DNA from 4 places in the Thioalkalivibrio sp. ALJ15 genome. Region 2 is predicted to be linked to each of the others. Evidence: predicted binding sites of a transcription regulator. Region 2 holds the regulator's gene; each other region holds the start of a gene.
What was found. Region 2 encodes FliA, which starts transcription of late flagellar genes. Its sites were predicted from a motif close to GCTAAAGTTNNNNNNNNNNCNGCCGATA; they were not measured.

Region 1 (4,464 bases), 240 kb from region 2:
GCCGCCGCGCACCCGGCGATCAGCGCGAGATTGGACAGCCAGAGGAAATTGAGCCAGCCATACTGGACCGCATAGACCGGTACCAGGACGCAGACAAACAGCAGGTAGGCAACCAGAAACCAGCGAGGAAACAAAGCGTAATCGCCTGACGGGACCGGGCTCTCACTATAACGGTTCGAACCCGGAGTCACAGTGTTCCTTCACGTGCGACAGCCCGTTACGCGTATGATGAAAAGTCCATTCGACCCGCGGGAGAACCGGCGCGTGAGAACCTGGATTGCCATCAACGCCACGCTGGTACTCGCCGCCTGCGGCACCCTGCCCCCGACCGCCGAACAGGCACGCGATGTGCCCTACAGCTGCGATCGTGGCCCGAACCTGATGGCGAGCTTCAGCGACAATGAGGCCGAGCTGCGCTTTGGCCGTTCCAAGGCCGTATTACAGGCGACCGAGGTCGCCTCCGGGGCACGCTACGCCAACCCCGGCGAGCAGATCGTCTTCTGGACCAAGGGCGAAGCCGCCATGCTCGAATTCCACGGCATCTACTGGACCTGCCGCATTCGCCAGCCCAATGCCGATGCAGCTACTCCGGCTCCACCGGCGCCACGGCACTGGAGTGCCGCGGCGGGTGTTCCTGAATAAACGCCTCCAGCCGGCCAAGCGCCTCGCCAGCACTGGAAAAGCCTTCCAGACCGCATTCGACCGAACCTTCCAGATACGGTCGCATGCCCTCGCCAATGCTCGGCGTGTAACCCACGCCCGTGGTCGCCAGAAGCTCCGGATCCAGGCGCCCATCGGCATGGATGCGCTGGATCTGCAGTACCGCGATCCCCTCCGAGGTCACCCGGTCCTCGCGCACCAGTAACGTCTCGCCGTTATCGCACTCGGCGATCTGCAGTGCACCTTCCCTGGCCGTTTGTGCCATCTGGTGCTCGTAGCTGCGCGCCTCGGGGTCCTGCAGGATCACGCGAGCACCCTCGAAGGCCAGGGCCGCCAGCAACAGCACCCCCGCCAGCCCGAACAGCGTAGCCGCCACCCGCCGCCAGCCCAGCACATAACCGACAGCACCACCGACCAGCAAAAGCGGCGTACCCCACTCGAAGGTCCGGGCCAGCGGTACGGGCATAAAGTCGATCCCGCCGCCGAGCCCCAGCAGGGCGGTGACATAAAGCCAGACGATCCCCAGCCCGACCCCGAGCAGGATCGCGATCAGCGCGCGCCAGAACAGCGACTGCCTGCGCTCGGGTTGCGTATCGGCCATGCCCCTCTCCAATCCAGTCCAATCGGCGCAGCCTAAGCAAACACGCGCCGATGTGCACGCCGTACATCGTTTCGTGGCCTTGCAAGCCTAAAGTTTCCTCAAACCCCGCCGTTAAGCGAATGTAGACGGGAAATTCCGGCTGCGGAGTCCGGCCCTTCGCCGGATCGCCCTTGTGGCGTGCGAGACCCGACAACATGGCCCAGGTGTTGAGTGTTGCCACCAACCTCCTGTCGCTCAATGCCCAGCGCCACCTGCGCCAGTCGCAGGCCGCCCTGCAGACGGCCTTCCAGCGCCTGTCTTCAGGCCAGCGCATCAACTCGGCGCGCGACGACGCCGCCGGGCTGGCCATCTCCGAACGCTTCACAACCCAGATCCGCGGCCTGAACCAGGCCATGCGCAACGCGCAGGACGGCATCTCGCTGGCCCAGACCGCCGAGGGCGCCCTGGGCTCCATGACCGGCAACCTGCAACGTATCCGCGAGCTGGCGATACAGGCGGCCAATGCCACCCTGTCGGCCTCGGACCGCGGCGCCATCGACCGCGAGGTTCGCCAGCTCCTGGCCGAGAACGACCGCATCGCGACCCAGACAACCTTTAACGGCCGTTCGCTGCTGGACGGGTCCATGGGCACCGCGTTCTTCCAGATCGGCGCCAACGCCGGGCAGACCCTCGCCATCGACCTCGGCAACAGCATGCGCAACCGCTTCGTGGGCGACATTGCCAGTGCCTGGTCCGGCGAACTGGAGGCCGCCTTCGCCGGCAATCCGCTGGAGGTGGATCAGGATTTCTCCATCCGTGTGGGCGAGCGCGACCCGGTGGAGATCCCTGCGGGACCCTATCGCTCCCCCCAGGAACTGGCGACCGCGATCGACCGCGCCCTCGGATCAACCGGCCGCGCGATCCTGACCGACGACGGCCGGCTCAACCTGATCGCCCGCGAGACCCTGACGATCTCGGGGGAGACCGCCCTCGCCACGCTCGGGCTGCCGGCCACCACCGAGCCCGGGGGGAGCCTGAACGATATCGACCTGACCTCGCGCCAGGGGGCCAGCGACGCCCTGTCACGTGTGGATGCCGCGCTGGATGCGGTCAACGCGCGGCGCAGCCAGTTCGGGGCCATCCAGAACCGCTTCGAGTCGACCATCACCAACCTGGGCATCACCATCGACAACCTGGCGGCGGCCCGCAGCCGCATTCTGGACGCCGATTACGCGGCCGAGGTCAGCCGCCTGGTGCGCGCCCAGATCCTGCAACAGGCCGGGCTCGCCGTGCTCGTTCAGGCCAACGCGCTACCCCAGACCTTCCTGCGGCTGCTCCAGTAATCAGGGGGCCGGCGCGCCTACTCCCCTGCGGGTCGGGCCGCCGCGCCAGAGAACTCCGGCCCCCGGACATCGTCATCGGTCCAGCCACGGTCCTGGTCACGACTGGTCACCCACCATTCGTGAACGAACAGCCGAATCGGCCCAAGCACGCGTTCTTCGAAACGCGATGGCAGCGTATACGGGCCGACCTCCTCGTACTCCAGGAAGGTCGTATCGACATGGGCATTCCGGGTCGGCTCGAAGCCGGTCAGGGTGATATGCACCCGATAGAGCCGATCGGTTTCGGGGTGGATCCACATCACCACCTGATCCTCGTCCGCCTTGCCAAAGCCCGGCTGGATGGTCGCCAGCACGCGACGGTAGTCCACGCCGCCCTCGCGGCGATCCGCCAGCCGCGTCATTGAGGTCGCGCGGTGTTTCACGAAGGTCGGTCCGTAGTGGAACAGCTTGCCGGCATCGGTCGTCATCGCGGTGGCACGAATCCGGTCCTCGTCCTCGCTCCGCTCGCCGTCGTAGTACACGCGAATCTCGTCACGCTGGCGGATCACCGTCTTGGTGCCCTCCGGCCCCGTGTAATGGACTGCGTACAACTCGTCCGCCGGGCGGTAGCGCTCCTCGCCCTGGCCACGGTAGCCACCATCCGCCACCAGCGGCTGCACACGCTGAACCATTCGCCCCCACTCGCCGTCCGTAGCCTGGTTCAGGTCCCCGTCGTACTCGCGAAGATCCCCTCCGTGCGCGGCCATGGTCCGGTCGAACAGTTCCTGGGCCGTCATTCCGTCGGCGAAAGCCCGGCCCTCATCGGGCTCCGGGAAAGTAGCGGCACAACCCGCCAACAGCAGTACAGACACCACCAGAAGCGGCACTACCCATGCGCTCGCTCGCAACACCGGCAATGTCGTCTTGTTCTTCTTTTCCATTTCTGCACCCTCGAAAACCCTTTGTGTATAGTTCTTGTACAATGCGTGTACATGAAGTTCAATAGGGCATCATCAATCAACCGCTCAGGACGTACCCATGTGTGCAAATGCCACCCGGTTCCCCACCCAGGGGGCGCCCCTTGCGGTTTCCAGCGACGACGCTACGGCCATACTCGCGGCCGTCCGCGATGCCGTCGCCTATATCGAATTTGCGCCGAACGGTACGGTGCTCGACGCCAACTCGCACTTCCTCGAGACTGTCGGTCATCCCCGCGAGGATGTGATCGGCCAGCACCACCGGATGTTCTGCGACCCGGACTACGTTCGCTCCATGGAATACCGCCAATTCTGGCGGCAGCTGGCTACGGGCGAGTCCCACGCCGGCACCTTCCCCAGGGTCACGCGGGCTGGCGAGACCATCTGGCTGGAAGCCACCTACTTTCCGGTACGCGATGCCCAGGGCGACGTGTACAAGGTCGTCAAGATCGCATCGAATGTGACCGGCAAGATGGAGACGCTCCACGACCAGGCAGCCGTATTCGAGGCGCTGGATCGTTCCCAGGCGGTCATCGAGTTCACGCCGGACGGCACCATCCTCAAGGCCAACGACAACTTCCTGCAGGCCGTCGGTTACCCGCTCGAACACATTCAGGGCCAGCACCACCGGATGTTCTGCGACGACGCCTTCTACCGCGAGAACCCGAATTTCTGGCAAGACCTCGCCCGCGGGCGCTTCATGAGCGGCAAATTCCGCCGTTTCAAGTCCTCCGGCGAGGAGATCTGGCTGGAGGCCACCTACAACCCGATTCTCGATGACCAGGGTCATACCGTGAAGGTCATCAAGTTCGCCACGGACATCACCGCCAGCGTGCACATGGCCGAGCGCACCCGGGAGGCCTCCGCCATCGCCTGCGAAATGGCCCAGAAAACCGCGGATGGCGCGCAACGCGGAGAGGCCTCG
Region 2 (4,464 bases):
AAATCCGTCGTATGGGTGCGGATTCGGTTACGCTGGTCACACTGGACACCCAGCGCATTGGGGCCACGCGCCAGCTGCAGGCGTTCGCGCAGATGGCGGGCGTGTCATTGCGGGTGCTGCAGAGCCCGCGCGAGTTGCGCGACATGACCGCGCGAGCAGAGGATGGGCATCTGATTCTGGTCGACACCGCCGGGCAGGCACCTTCCGCGGTGGGCGACGAGTCGCTATTTGCCGGCTGGCCGGACCATGTCCGGCGCGAGAGCTGGCTGGTCGTCTCCGCGACCACTCAGGCGGCGGCGCTGCGAAGGGTGCTGGATGCGTTCCGGAAGACGGAGCCATCGGCGCTGGTGCTGACCAAACTCGACGAAGCCGAACAGTTGGGGGAGACGTTGTCGGTATTGCTCGATCAACACCTTGGGCTCACGTTTGTCAGCGATGGACAGCGGATTGCCGAAGACTTCCACCGGGTCGAGACGGGCGATCTGACCCGGCGGGCGCTCGGCGAAGAGCGCGGCCCCGCGCGTCGATCCTCCCGCGATGAACGATGGACCGATGCAAGCCTGGCGGAGTTCTCGAATGCCGGCCGCAATGCGCCGTCGCCGCGCCGTACTCAGGATGCGGGCGTTCTGGAGATGATCCATCCGGTGGGGAAAGGACGCTATGCCACGCACTAATCAGCCGTTGAAGGTCATTGCGGTTGCCTCCGGCAAGGGCGGCGTCGGCAAGACCAATGTGTCGGTCAACCTGTCCGTGGCGCTCGCGCGGCTGGGCCGCGAGGTCATGCTGTTTGATGCCGACCTGGGGCTGGCCAATGCCGATGTGCTGCTCGGACTGCGACCCGAGCGCACCCTGCATGACCTGGTGACCGGACAGGTGAACGACCTCCAGGATGTGCTGATCGAGGGCCCGGAGGGGATCAAGGTCATCCCGTCGGCCTCGGGGATCGCGGCGATGGCGAATCTCACGCAGCTCGAGCACAACGGTTTGATCCAGGCATTCAGCGCCTATTCCAAGCCGCTGGATGTGCTGGTGGTGGATACGGCAGCGGGCCTGCAGGAATCCGTCACGACCTTCTGCCGGGCGGTCCAGGAGACCCTGGTTGTCGTCTGCGACGAGCCGGCGTCCATCACCGATGCCTATGCCTTGATCAAGGTGCTGCATCGCGATCATGGCATGCGGCGTTTCCGGCTGGTCACGAACATGGTCCAGGACCGCGCGGGCGCCGAGCGCTTGTTGCAGAAACTCACCACGGTTTGCGACAACTACCTGCCGGAAGTCATCCTGGATCTCGCCGGTTACATCCCGATGGACGAGCATCTGCGCAAGGCCGTCCAGAAACGGGCACCGGTCGTGCAGCAATATCCGGGCAGCCCGGCGGCCAAGGCCTTTACCGAACTCGCCCGTGCGGTCGACCGCTGGCCGGTGGCCCGTGGTGCCGATGGTGGTGTCGGGTTTTTCGTCGAACGGATGCTGCAGAGCGCATGATGGCGACGCGTAATCGCCTCCACGGATACGAGAACGTGGCCGCAGCCGGCCACGAGCAGCGCGTCGCGGAACATATCGAGCTGGTGCACCGCATCGCGCACCATCTGATGGCTCGCCTCCCTTCCTCGGTCCAGGTCGATGACCTGATCCAGGCCGGCATGATTGGCCTGCTGGAGGCCGCGCGGCAATTCGAGGGCGGGCAGGGCGCGACGTTTGCGACCTACGCCGGGATTCGCATCCGTGGCGCGATGATCGACGAGTTACGCCGCAGTGACTGGACCCCGAGATCGGTGCACCGCAACAGCCGCAAGATCGCCGAGGCGATCCAGACGGTCGAGGCCAGGGAGGGACGTGCGGCGCGCGGGGTCGAGGTGGCCGAGGAACTCGAGGTCCCGATCGACGAGTACTACTCGATGCTGCAGGACCATGCCGGCGCCCATCTGTTCGCGCTGGATGATCTGGGCGGCACCGATGGTGATGCGGACCGGGTGATCGAGGGGCAGGAGGCCTCGCCCTCGCGCACGATCGAGGCCGGGGAGTTTCGCGAGGAGCTGGCCGCCGCGCTCGGCGATTTGCCCGAACGCGAACGTCTGGTGTTGTCGCTTTATTACATCGAGGAGCTCAACCTGCGCGAGATTGGCGCGGTACTCGGGGTGACCGAGTCGCGCGTCAGCCAGATCCGCAGTCAGGCCGTTATCCGACTGCGCGCGCGCCTGGGCTCCTGGCTCGAAGACGGCGAGGCTTTGCAGTTATTCTGAAGGCCAAGCTCTAGTACTCATATGAATCATTTATCCCGGAGTGACCTGTGGACAAGGGAATGAAAATTCTCATCGTGGACGACTTCTCCACGATGCGACGGATCATCAAGAACCTGTTGCGTGATCTTGGCTTCAACAACACCCAAGAGGCCGATGACGGCAGCACGGCATTGCCGATGCTCCAGAACGGCGACTTCGATTTTCTGATTACCGACTGGAACATGCCCAATATGCCGGGCATCGACCTGCTGCGGGCGGTTCGTGCCGACGAGAAGCTGAAGACGATGCCGGTGCTGATGGTGACGGCGGAGGCCAAGCGGGATCAGATCGTCGAGGCGGCCGAGGCGGGCGTGAACGGCTACGTGGTGAAGCCCTTTACTGCGGAAACCCTCAAGGAAAAGATCGACAAAATATTCGAACGCATTGAATCCCAAGGCTAGTTTGGGATTCGGTGTCGAAGTCCCCTAGTCCAGACAAATGGATGGCCGGGGGATCGATCCCGGTCATCACGTTCGGGATGGGGAGCGAGCAAGGGGCTTTGGATGACAGACCAAGAACAATCGATCAGTGAGCAGCAAATCGCTCGCGCGCGGGAGCTCGTGCAGGTTCTGGAGGCAGGGGATGAGGTGGCCGCGCGCGCGTTGATCCAGGATCTGGCGCGCCCCTACGACCGGGAACTCTTCGACGAGCTCGGAAAGCTTACGCGCGACCTGCACGAGGCCTTGCAAAGCTTCCGGGGGGATTCGCGGCTGGTCGAGTTGACCCAGGCCGAGATCCCGGATGCCCGCGAGCGTCTCAATTATGTGGTCACGATGACCGAGAAGGCCGCGCACGAGACCCTGACCGCGATCGAGACGAGTCTCCCCATTGCCGAATCGTTCAGCCAGCAGGCCGGCCAACTGACGGCGAAGTGGACCCGTTTTCGCAATCGGCAACTCTCGGTCGACGAGTTCCGGGAATTCGCTCGTGAGCTGGACGAGTTTTTTGCTCAGGCCAACGACGATACCGAAGAGCTGCGCCGCCTGCTGTCGGAGGTTCTGATGGCGCAGAGCTACCAGGATATTACCGGGCAGGTGATCCGGCGCGTGATTCAGCTCGTGACCGACCTGGAGGAGAACCTGGTCACGCTGATTCGGCTGTCCAGCGGGCGTATGGAGACGGTCGAGGCTGCGGAGAAGACGCTGGATGACGATGCCGAGCGGCGTGAGGGCGATCGGCGTGGACACGGGCCAGCAGTGCCGAAGACTCAAGATTCCGGCCAGGATGTCGTTCAAGGACAGGACGAGGTGGACGATCTGTTGTCCAGCCTGGGCTTCTAGGTAGCCCGCTGATCCCTGAATCGGCGGCTTCCCGGCGCCCACCCCTCAACGGCAAGCCTCACCGGAACGGAGAGACCGAATGGCCATCGACCCCAACGACGAAATCCTTCAGGACTTCCTGATCGAGGCCGGGGAACTGCTCGAAGGACTCAACGAGCAGCTGATCGACCTGGAACAGCATCCCGATGACCGGGATCTGTTGAACGCGGTATTCCGCAGCTTTCACACGATCAAGGGTGGCGCGGGCTTTCTGAGCCTGGATCCGCTGGTGACCGTCTGCCATCACGCAGAGGATGTGTTTAATCTCCTGCGCAATGGGGAACGTCAGGTCGACGGTCACCTGATGGATACCATGCTGCGGGTCCTCGATACGTTGAACGTGATGTTTGGCGACCTCCGCTCCGGGGTCGATCCGACGCCCGCGGAGGCCGATCTCGTCGAAGACCTGCGGCGGATGGCCAAGAATGAAGACGTGGCCGGCAATTCCGAACCCGCCGCAATCGCGACGCCAGACGTGCCCCCCGAACCGGAGCCGGAACCGGCACCCCCCGCCGAGGTGGAAGCCACTGCGAAGGCTGGAGGGGATGAGTCGGGGCTGGTCGGTGCCGATGACGAGATTACCGATGACGAGTTCGAGGCCCTGCTGGATTCGCTGCACGGCGATGGTTCGCCGCAGGCGGCCCAGGACTCCGCTACGCCGTCGACTGAGGACGCCGGGTTGCCCGACACCGATTCGGATGCAGCCGGGCCAGGGGACGACGGCGAGGACCTGATTTCCGACGATGAGTTCGAGAACCTGCTGGACGAGTTGCAGGCACGAGGTCATGGGCCTCCTGCCACTGCAGCGCCGGCACCCGCTGTGACTGAGTCGTCCCCGCATGAAGAGCCGAGCGTGGAGCCCG
Region 3 (4,464 bases), on a different contig from region 2:
AACCTCCTGGCCCCGAACGCCCGGTCTTGCCGCCCTTGCCGGGTCCGCTCCCCGGCTTGGTGGAGCTCCAGCGATCCGCTTCACGTACGCGCCCGCCCGACTTGCCCCGCTTGCCGCGCGCGGGCCGGGTGTTGCGGCCCGGCCCGCGGCGCCGACCCCGCTCGCGAATGGACTCCGGCACGGGCAGCTCGACTGCCTCGTACAGGGCCTCGACCTCGCGCACCTCCAGATCGCGCGAAGCGCCCGTCTTCAGACCGCGCCCGAGCACCACCGGTCCGTAGCGCACCCGGATCAGCCGGCTCACGGTCACACCTACGGCGTCCCACAGGCGGCGCACCAGACGGTTGCGGCCCTCGCTGACCACGACATGAAACCAGTGGTTGGCGCCGTCGCCGCCACGCTCTTCCAGGACATCGAAGCGCGCGGGACCATCCTCCAGCTCGACCCCTTCCAGCAGCATGCGCCGCGTATCGTCGGGGACCTCGCCCAGCACCCGCACCGCATACTCGCGCTCCAGCGAATGACTGGGGTGCATCAGGCGGTTCGCCAGTTCGCCATCGGTGGTGAACAGCAGCAGTCCCGAGGTATTCAGGTCGAGACGCCCGACCGCGACCCAGCGCTGCCCCTTCAGGCGCGGCAGGCTGGCGAACACCGGCTTGCGGCCCTCGGGGTCGCTGCGACTGCAGATCTCGCCGACCGGCTTGTGATACACGAGCCAGCGATGCGCATGCTCCGCCATGTGGATCACGCGGCCGCGCACGCGGATCACGTCATTCGGCCCGACCTGATCGCCCAGCTTCGCCGTGCGCTGGTTGACCTTCACCTCGCCGCGCTCGATCCAGCCCTCGATCTCGCGCCGCGAACCGAGGCCGCGCGCCGCCAGGACCTTTTGTACCCGCTCCGACATTCCTGCTGACTCCAGACGTCTCGATCCGGCCGCATTGCCGCGACCGGACCCGCATTCATTATGATGGGCGCTCACGATACACCAACAGGACGTTGCCCATGAGCGCGAAGACCCCGGAAACCACCCCCGTCCAGACCCCGCTGAACATCGCCGTCCTCACGGTATCCGACAGCCGAACCCTGGCCGAGGACCGCTCCGGCGATGCCCTGGTGGAGCGGCTGGAGGGCGCAGGGCACCGGCTGGCCGAGCGCCGCGTGGTCCGGGACGACATCTACGCGATCCGCGCCGAACTCTCGCGCTGGATTGCGGATTCGGAGATCGACGCGGTGCTAACCACCGGCGGCACCGGCATCACGGGCCGCGACGGCACCCCGGAGGCCGCCTCGGTGCTACTGGACAAGACCATCGAGGGCTTCGGCGAGCTGTTCCGCATGCTCTCCTTTGAGGAGATCGGCACCTCCAGCCTGCAATCCCGCGCGCTGTCGGGCGTGGCCAACGGCACCTACGTCTTCGTGCTGCCGGGCTCCACCGGCGCCTGCCGCACCGCCTGGGACCGCATCATCCAGGCCCAGCTGGACGACCGCACCATGCCCTGCAACCTGACCATGCTGATGCCGCGCCTGAAAGAAGGTTAGCGCCCTTGCCCCCGAGGCAGGGGTACCAGTTGTTGCGGCCCGTCCATCCCGCTCTCCGAGCGGAAACCGGGTCCGACTCCGCCCGGCACCCCATCCGCATGTGGTTCATTTTGGGCGCAGCATTCAAGATCCACCCACCAAGGCCGATACCTGACTGGTAAGCGGTCCGTGAAGTCGATCACAAGAACCGCGCGGAAGTACAACAAGCGGCACAACAACCATTGCAGATGCAGGAGCCACCATGAACGCTCGCACCCCCCTCGCCGGACTGGGATTCGGCACTCGCCTGACCCTGATGATCCTCTCCCTTATTGTCGGGGCGATTCTCGTGGTCGCCACCCTGATCTTCCTGCAATACCGCGCCTCATACACCGATGCGACCATCGATCGACTGCACGAGATGGGCAGCTCCAATGCCCAGGCCTTTACCGAGTGGGCCATCGAACGGCAGGACGAGATGCGCTATCTGGCCGATCTGGATGCCGCGCGCGACCTCGACACGCAGCAGTTAAATCATCTCCTCGAACGGATCGCCGAGCTACGCGGGGAGTACGACACCATCTATGTCGTTAACGCCGACGGCATGGGCATAGCCGGGGTGTTCTATGACGGCGGGGCACGCATCCTGAGTGAGGAAGAGGCCAACGAATTCAACGTACCAGACCGGGCCTGGTTCCAGCGGGCAATCGGAGGCGAAGATACCTTCTCCCAGCCAGTGGTCTCGCGGGCCACGGGGAATCGGGTCAGCACCATCGCGATCCCTATCGAAGGCCCGGATGGCGAGCCCATCGCCGTGATGCGCGGGGCCGTGCAACTGGATATGGTCTTCGACCGGGTTAACGAACTCAGCCTCGGCGACGGCTCGGAGATCTATCTGGTCAACCGCGACCGTCAGCCGGTCACCCCCGTCGACTCCGCCCCCGACGAGGACCAGGCCATCGACACCCAGGCGGCGCATGCCATCGCGGAAGGTGAGAGCGGGATCGGCCGTTACCGCAACGCGGCGGGGACCCCCGTCATCGGGAGCTACGCCGACATCCCGCTGCTTGGCTGGGGCCTGGTTGTGGAGCTGGATGAGGGCGTCGCGCTGGCCTCACTGCAGCGCTCCCTGTGGATGGTGATCGGGCTGACCATCGTCATCCTGATCATCGCCTCGCTCATTAGCCTGGGCGTCATCCGCAACATACTGCGCACACTCGGCGGCGACCCGGCCTATGCGTCCAGCGTCGTGCGCCAGGTGGCCGAGGGAGACATGACCGTACCCATCGAACTGCGCAAAGGCGATGACAGCTCCCTGCTCGCCGCCATCGCGACCATGCAGTCGCGGTTGCGCGAACTGATTGGCAACGTCCGCGGCCATGCCGAAGAGGTTGCCTCAGCGGCCACCGAGCTCTCTCACATCAACGAAGAGACCGACAAGGGCGTGAACCGGCAGAACGCGCAGTTGAGCGATGCCGCCGCGGCCATCAACGAAATGACCACCACAGTCGAAGAGGTCGCCCGCAACAGCCAGAGCACCGCGGACGTCGTGCGCGAGACGACCGAGCAAGCACAGAGCGGACGCAACGTGGTCACCACTTCGGTCGCCGAGATCAACAAGCTCTCCAACGAGATCCAGAGCACCGCCGATGTCATCACCGCGCTCAAGAGCGACAGCGACAACATCGGGGAAATCCTGCAGGTCATCAACGACGTCGCCGACCAGACGAACCTGCTGGCACTGAACGCCGCGATCGAGGCGGCCCGTGCCGGGGAGGATGGTCGTGGCTTCGCGGTGGTCGCCGAGGAGGTGCGCAACCTCGCCGTTCGCACCCAGGAATCGATCACCGAGATCCGGCAGATGATCGAGGCCTTGCAGCAACGCGCCGACCAGGCAGTGACTGCCATGGCCGCTAGCCAGTCCCAGGCCCAAAACGGCGTAGACCAGGTCAACCAGGCCGGCACGGCGCTAGGACAAATCGTCGGCGCGGTCGAGAAGATCGAGGACATGACGCGGCAGATCGCGAGCGCCGCCGAGGAACAATCAGCGACCTCCAACGAGATCAACCGCAACATTCACGCTATCAGCGAGGTCTCGGAGCACAACGCGACCAACGTCGTGCAGATGGGTCAGGCCAGCGAGACCCTGGCCGGGCTTTCCGAGCAACTGCGCGAGATCGTCAACCGCTTCAAGGTCTGACGCCGGTCAGGAAGCGCGGGGGGACACGGAGCCGATCGGATCTACTCCGTGTCCTCCCCACTTTCGGGCTCAAAGCACACCGGCGAGGCGCGTTCGCCCGACGGTTCCTCCTCGGCGCTTTCGGCTTCAAGGAGATCACGCAACACCGCCGGATGGCTATGCTCCGGGTCCCGGGTGGCCGTCAGCAGGGTCACGCGACCCCGGGTCATGGCCGAACCAGCGGCGTAGCTCCGGGGACGGTGCGATGGCCATTTCCCAGGCGTCCAGTGCGAGTGTGGATTTCTTTATCCCCCGCGGCCAGAGGCGATCAACCAGCACACGGCACCCGTCGTCGGGCCCGACCGGATCGTAGACGCGCCGGATCCGCACCCGTTCCATGGGGCGCTTACCGATCCACGTGGGTCTGCAGCCAGTATTCGAGCAGGGCCGCATGCCACAGCTTGGAACCCTGGATGCGGGTGAAGTACTGATCCGGGGCGTCCAGCAGCTTGTCAATGTAGGCCGGCTGATAGAGGCCCCGCTCGCGCGAGGCGCGCGAGGTCAGGATGTCGCGCATGAACTCGAGGAAGTCGCCGCGCACGTATTTGAGTGCCGGCACCGGGAAGTAGCCCTTGGGCCGGTCCAGCACCGCGTCCGGCAGGCGCCCGCGGGCGATGCGGCGCAACACGTCCTTGCCGCCGTCGCCCAGCTTCAGGTGCGGCGGCATGGCGGCGGCGGTCTCCACCAGCTCGTGATCCAGGAAC
Region 4 (4,464 bases), on a different contig from region 2:
CGGCGCCAGAGTTGCAGAAAAAGGCCTGCTCCATCTGTGCCAGCGCGCACAGGCGTCGCGCGAGCTGTTCCTGCAAGGGGATGCGGAACAGGTTCGATGTATGTACCAGCGTCTGAGCCTGATCGCAGATCGCATGCGCCACTTTCGGGTGGGCGTGTCCAAGGCCGCAGACCGCGATGCCGGACAGGGCATCGAGATAGCGTTTGCCCTCGGTATCCCAGAGCCAGGCGCCTTCCCCCCGTTCGAAGGCAACCGGCAGCCGGCTGTAGGTATTCTGCAGGACGTCACTCATTAGCAAAGCTCTCCCAAATGAAGAAGCCGGCGAGCGAGCCGCCGGCTTCTGCCCAGGGTGCCGCACTGGGGCGGCCCCCAATCGCGTTATCGCGATCTATTTCATCTGCTGGGCGACAAAATCCCAGTTCACCACGCTCCAGAAGTTCTCCAGATACTTCGGGCGCGCATTGCGGTAGTCGATGTAGTAGGCATGTTCCCAGACATCGCAGGTCAGCAGCGGGGTCTTGCCATCACGCATCGGATTGGCCGCGTTGGAGGTGTTGACGATCTCCACTGAGCCGTCGCTATTCTGCACCAGCCAGGTCCAGCCGGAGCCGAAATTGCCGGCCGCGGCCTCGTTGAACTTCTCCTTGAAGCCATCAAACGAGCCAAAGGCGCTGTTGATCGCGTCGGCCACCTTGCCGGACGGCTCGCCGCCGGCGTCCGGGCCCATGCAGTTGAAGTAGAAGGTGTGGTTCCAGACCTGGGCGCCGTTGTTGAAGATGCCGCCGGCCGGGGCCTTCTTGATGATGTCCTCCAGCGAGGCATTCTCGAACTCGGAGCCGGGCAGCAGGCCGTTCAGCTTGGTCACGTAAGTCGCGTGGTGCTTGTCGTGATGGTATTCCAGCGTCTCGGCGGAGATGTGCGGCTCCAGCGCGTTCTTGGCATAGGGCAGATCGGGCAGTTCGTAGGCCATGAAAGACTCCTTGTAAGAAAACATGCGAGACTGCGGCTGGCCGACCATTGGTGGCCGCGCCAGTAAACCCGTCAACGATAGTCACGTTGCTCGGGTGATGCAATTTCCGATGATGCGGCTTGGTTATCGTTCAGCCAACGTTTGCGGAAGTGTGAAGGAGCCACGGCATGTCCGCGCACGATGCCGATCGACAATCGGACGGCGCCCCCTCGTCGGTGGGTGCGAACCCCTCGCGCAGTGCCTACGCCTGGCGCGGGCGCATCGGGCTTTTCCTGGGCCCGCTCCTGATGCTCGCGTTCCTGGTTCTTCCAGCTCCAGAAGGCGTTGCACGCGAGGCATGGTGGGTGCTCGGGTTGACCCTTTTTATGGCGACCTGGTGGATTACCGAGGCCTTGCCACTACCCGTAACGGCGTTGCTGCCGATTGCCCTTTTGCCGCTGCTCGGCGTGATGCCGATGGACGCGGCCACCGCGCCATACGCCAATCCCATCATCTTTCTGTTCATGGGCGGTTTTGCGATCGCGCTGGCGGTACAGCGCTGGGGACTCCACCAGCGGATTGCGCTCGCGATCGTCAGCCGGGCGGGGGATCGCCTGCATCGCCTGGTCGGGGCCTTCATGCTGGCCACGGCGGGGCTGTCGATGTGGGTCAGCAACACAGCCACTGCTGCGCTGATGTTGCCGATCGCCCTGTCCGTTCTGGCGCTGATGGATCGTGATACGCACATCGCGGGTAACGGCCTCGGCGCCGATTCGCGCCGCCCCGCACTGGCGCTCCTGCTGGGGATCGCCTTTGCCGCCAATATCGGGGGCATGGCGACGATCATCGGCTCTCCGCCGAACGCGCTGACCGCCGCCTATCTGGGCGACCGGCATGGCATCGAGATCGGTTTTGTGCAGTGGATGATGCTGGGCCTGCCCCTGGCCACCGCGTTGCTGCTGCTGGCCTGGTGGTTGCTGACGCGCTGGGTCTTCCCGGTTCATCGAGTACGCCTGCAGGGGTTGCAGGCGATGATGGACCAGCAGCGCGCCGAGGTCGGGGTCTGGTCTCGGGCCGAATACCGGGTCGCCGGCGTCTTCCTGCTGGTAGCGCTGGCGTGGCTGTCGCGCCCCTTTCTGGAAGGTCTCCTGCCGATTCATCTGACGGATGCCGGGATTGCCGTCCTGGGGGCCGGGCTGCTGTTCCTGCTGCCCTCGGGCGCAGCAGACCAGCGCCGGCTGCTGGCCTGGGACAATACGCGCGAGCTCCCCTGGGGGGTGCTGCTGCTGGTCGGCGGTGGTCTCAGCCTGGGTTCGGCCATCGAGGCGAGCGGCCTGGCGGAGCTGGCCGCCGAGGGCCTGGGCGCCGCCCAGGCATGGCCGCTGCTGCTGATCATTGCCGGGGCCGTGGTGGTGACCATGTTGCTATCGCATGTGACCAGCAACACAGCCACCGCTGCCACGCTGCTGCCGCTGGTGGCTGCGCTGGCGATGCGCATGGATATTCCTGTCGTGCTCCTCGCGATCCCCGTGGCCTTTGCCGCCTCCGTGGCCTTCATGTTGCCGGTCGCGACCCCGCCCAACGCGATCGTGTTCGCCAGCAACCGGCTGCGGGTGATCGACATGATCCGTGGCGGGGCACTGCTCTCCCTGGTGGCAATTGCCATGATTACGCTTGCGGTCTACGCCCTGGCGGAGGCCATCCTGATGCAGGGGTAGGCCTGTCTCCCGGCCTTTCGGGCTTCCTGTGATCTCCCTCAAGTTTTATGCTTCGCCGCCGCTATCGACGGTGAACTGCCGCAGCAAGGACGCCGCTGGCCCGCAAAGCCTTATTGGGGAGAGTCTTCAACATGTTCGATAACATCCGAATCGGGGTCCGGCTGATGGTCGGGATTATCACGGTGGTGCTGCTGGCCGTGATCCTGACACTCGTAGTCGTGATGAACAGCCTGGGCACCATGGCCGATCGTGCCGAACAGCGCGAGCTGACCGATCTGGCCGCGCAGCTTGTCGGTCGTCTGGACCAGGAAGCCGCGCGCGCGACCGCGATGGCAGAGACCGTGGCGAAAATCCCCGACGTGCAAGAGGCGATGGCGACGGGCGATCGCGAGCGTCTGGCCGAGATGACCGTTCCGACTTTCGACTCCCTGAGCGAGCAGTACGGCGTGCATCAGTACCAGTTCCATACACCGCCGGCGACTTCGTTCCTGCGCGTTCACTCGCCCGACAACTATGGCGACGACCTGTCCGACTTCCGCCAGACGGTGGTCGACACCAACGAAAGGCGTACCCCGATCTCGGGGCTGGAAGAAGGCGTGGCCGGTCTCGGGATCCGCGGGGTGGTGCCGATCGCGCACAACGGCGACCACGTCGGCTCCGTGGAATTCGGCCTGTCGTTTGGTGACAGCTTCTTTGAAGAGTTCACCCAAGAAACGGATTCGCCGGTTGCCCTCTACCTGCGTGATGGTCGGTCGTTCAACCGCTTTGGCGGTACGATCAGTGGCGAGTCCACCTTCAGCGATGCCGAGATGCGCGAGGTCATGGAGGGCGAGGAGCTGGTGCGAAACGTGACCTATGAAGGCACCCCGATGGCCGTGGTCGCGCGTCCCGTTACGGATTTCTCCGGTGACGTGGTCGGCGTGCTTGAGGTCATGGTGGACCGCAGCGCGTATGTCGCGATGGCGCGCAACGCGACTGGCACGGTGGTTGCGGTTGGCGTGGTTGCCGTGGCGCTTGGTGCCCTCTTGGCCTGGCTCCTGACCCGAAGCATCGTTCGTCCCCTGAATCGCACGGTGGCCCGGCTGAACGATATCGCGGGAGGCGAGGGCGACCTGACCCGTTCGCTGGAGGTCTCTGGCAAGAACGAACTCGGAGAGCTGGCGGAGGCGTTCAATAACTTCGTCAAGAAGATCCGTGGCCTCGTATCCACGGTCGCGGCCGGTGGCGATCAGGTTGCCGCAGCGGCGAACGAGCTGTCTGCGACCAGCGAGGAGACCAACGAGCAGGTGCGGCGACAGAAGTCGGAGATCGATCAGGTCGCCACGGCCATGAACGAGATGACGGCAACGGTGCAGGAGGTGGCCCGCAATGCAGCGGATGCCGCCGCCGCGGCACAGAACACCGACCAGGACGCCAACGAGGGTCAGCAGGTGGTGCAGCGTACCGTGGCTGCGATCAACGCGTTGTCGCAGCAGGTGGATGGCGCCGCCGAGGTGGTCAGCCGCTTGTCGCAGGATGCCGAGGAGATCAACAAGGTCCTGGAAGTGATCGGCGATATCGCCGATCAGACCAACCTGCTGGCGCTGAATGCGGCGATCGAGGCGGCGCGTGCGGGCGAACAGGGCCGCGGTTTCGCGGTGGTTGCCGACGAGGTGCGTACCCTGGCCAGCCGCACGCAGGACTCGACCCACGAGATCCAGCAGATGATCGAGCGGGTGCAAAGCGGTACCCGCGAGGCGGTGCAGGCGATGGAAGATGGCCGTTCCAAGGCGCACCAGAGCGTGGAGCAGGTCAATC

Region 1: G015_RS0110040 (flagellin) is a predicted target of FliA. The motif match lies at 1,348-1,375, and genes of this name have one in related genera.
Region 3: G015_RS0108280 (methyl-accepting chemotaxis protein) is a predicted target of FliA. The motif match lies at 1,664-1,691, and genes of this name have one in related genera.
Region 4: G015_RS0103995 (methyl-accepting chemotaxis protein) is a predicted target of FliA. The motif match lies at 2,704-2,731, and genes of this name have one in related genera.

The regions. Positions count from the first base shown of each region.
Region 1 is NZ_KB912059.1:167,560-172,023, reverse strand. Features, by position in the region: gene G015_RS0110055 (hypothetical protein) at 1-134, opposite strand, end outside; gene G015_RS0110050 (MliC family protein) at 265-642, shown strand; gene G015_RS0110045 (hypothetical protein) at 584-1,261, opposite strand; gene G015_RS0110040 (flagellin) at 1,456-2,583, shown strand; gene G015_RS0110035 (hypothetical protein) at 2,601-3,359, opposite strand; gene G015_RS0110030 (PAS domain-containing methyl-accepting chemotaxis protein) at 3,601-4,464, shown strand, end outside.
Region 2 is NZ_KB912059.1:405,370-409,833, reverse strand. Features, by position in the region: gene flhF (flagellar biosynthesis protein FlhF) at 1-674, shown strand, start outside; gene G015_RS0111145 (MinD/ParA family protein) at 661-1,485, shown strand; gene G015_RS0111140 (RNA polymerase sigma factor FliA) at 1,482-2,243, shown strand; gene cheY (chemotaxis response regulator CheY) at 2,303-2,683, shown strand; gene G015_RS0111130 (protein phosphatase CheZ) at 2,786-3,562, shown strand; gene G015_RS0111125 (chemotaxis protein CheA) at 3,642-4,464, shown strand, end outside.
Region 3 is NZ_KB912058.1:309,159-313,622, reverse strand. Features, by position in the region: gene rluB (23S rRNA pseudouridine(2605) synthase RluB) at 1-907, opposite strand, end outside; gene moaB (molybdenum cofactor biosynthesis protein B) at 1,006-1,542, shown strand; gene G015_RS0108280 (methyl-accepting chemotaxis protein) at 1,784-3,721, shown strand; partial or broken gene G015_RS13630 (DUF488 domain-containing protein) at 3,763-4,099, opposite strand; gene G015_RS0108270 (N-acetylglutaminylglutamine amidotransferase) at 4,107-4,464, opposite strand, start outside.
Region 4 is NZ_KB912057.1:78,081-82,544, reverse strand. Features, by position in the region: gene G015_RS0104010 (acetylornithine transaminase) at 1-292, opposite strand, end outside; gene G015_RS0104005 (superoxide dismutase) at 389-970, opposite strand; gene G015_RS0104000 (DASS family sodium-coupled anion symporter) at 1,138-2,667, shown strand; gene G015_RS0103995 (methyl-accepting chemotaxis protein) at 2,799-4,464, shown strand, end outside.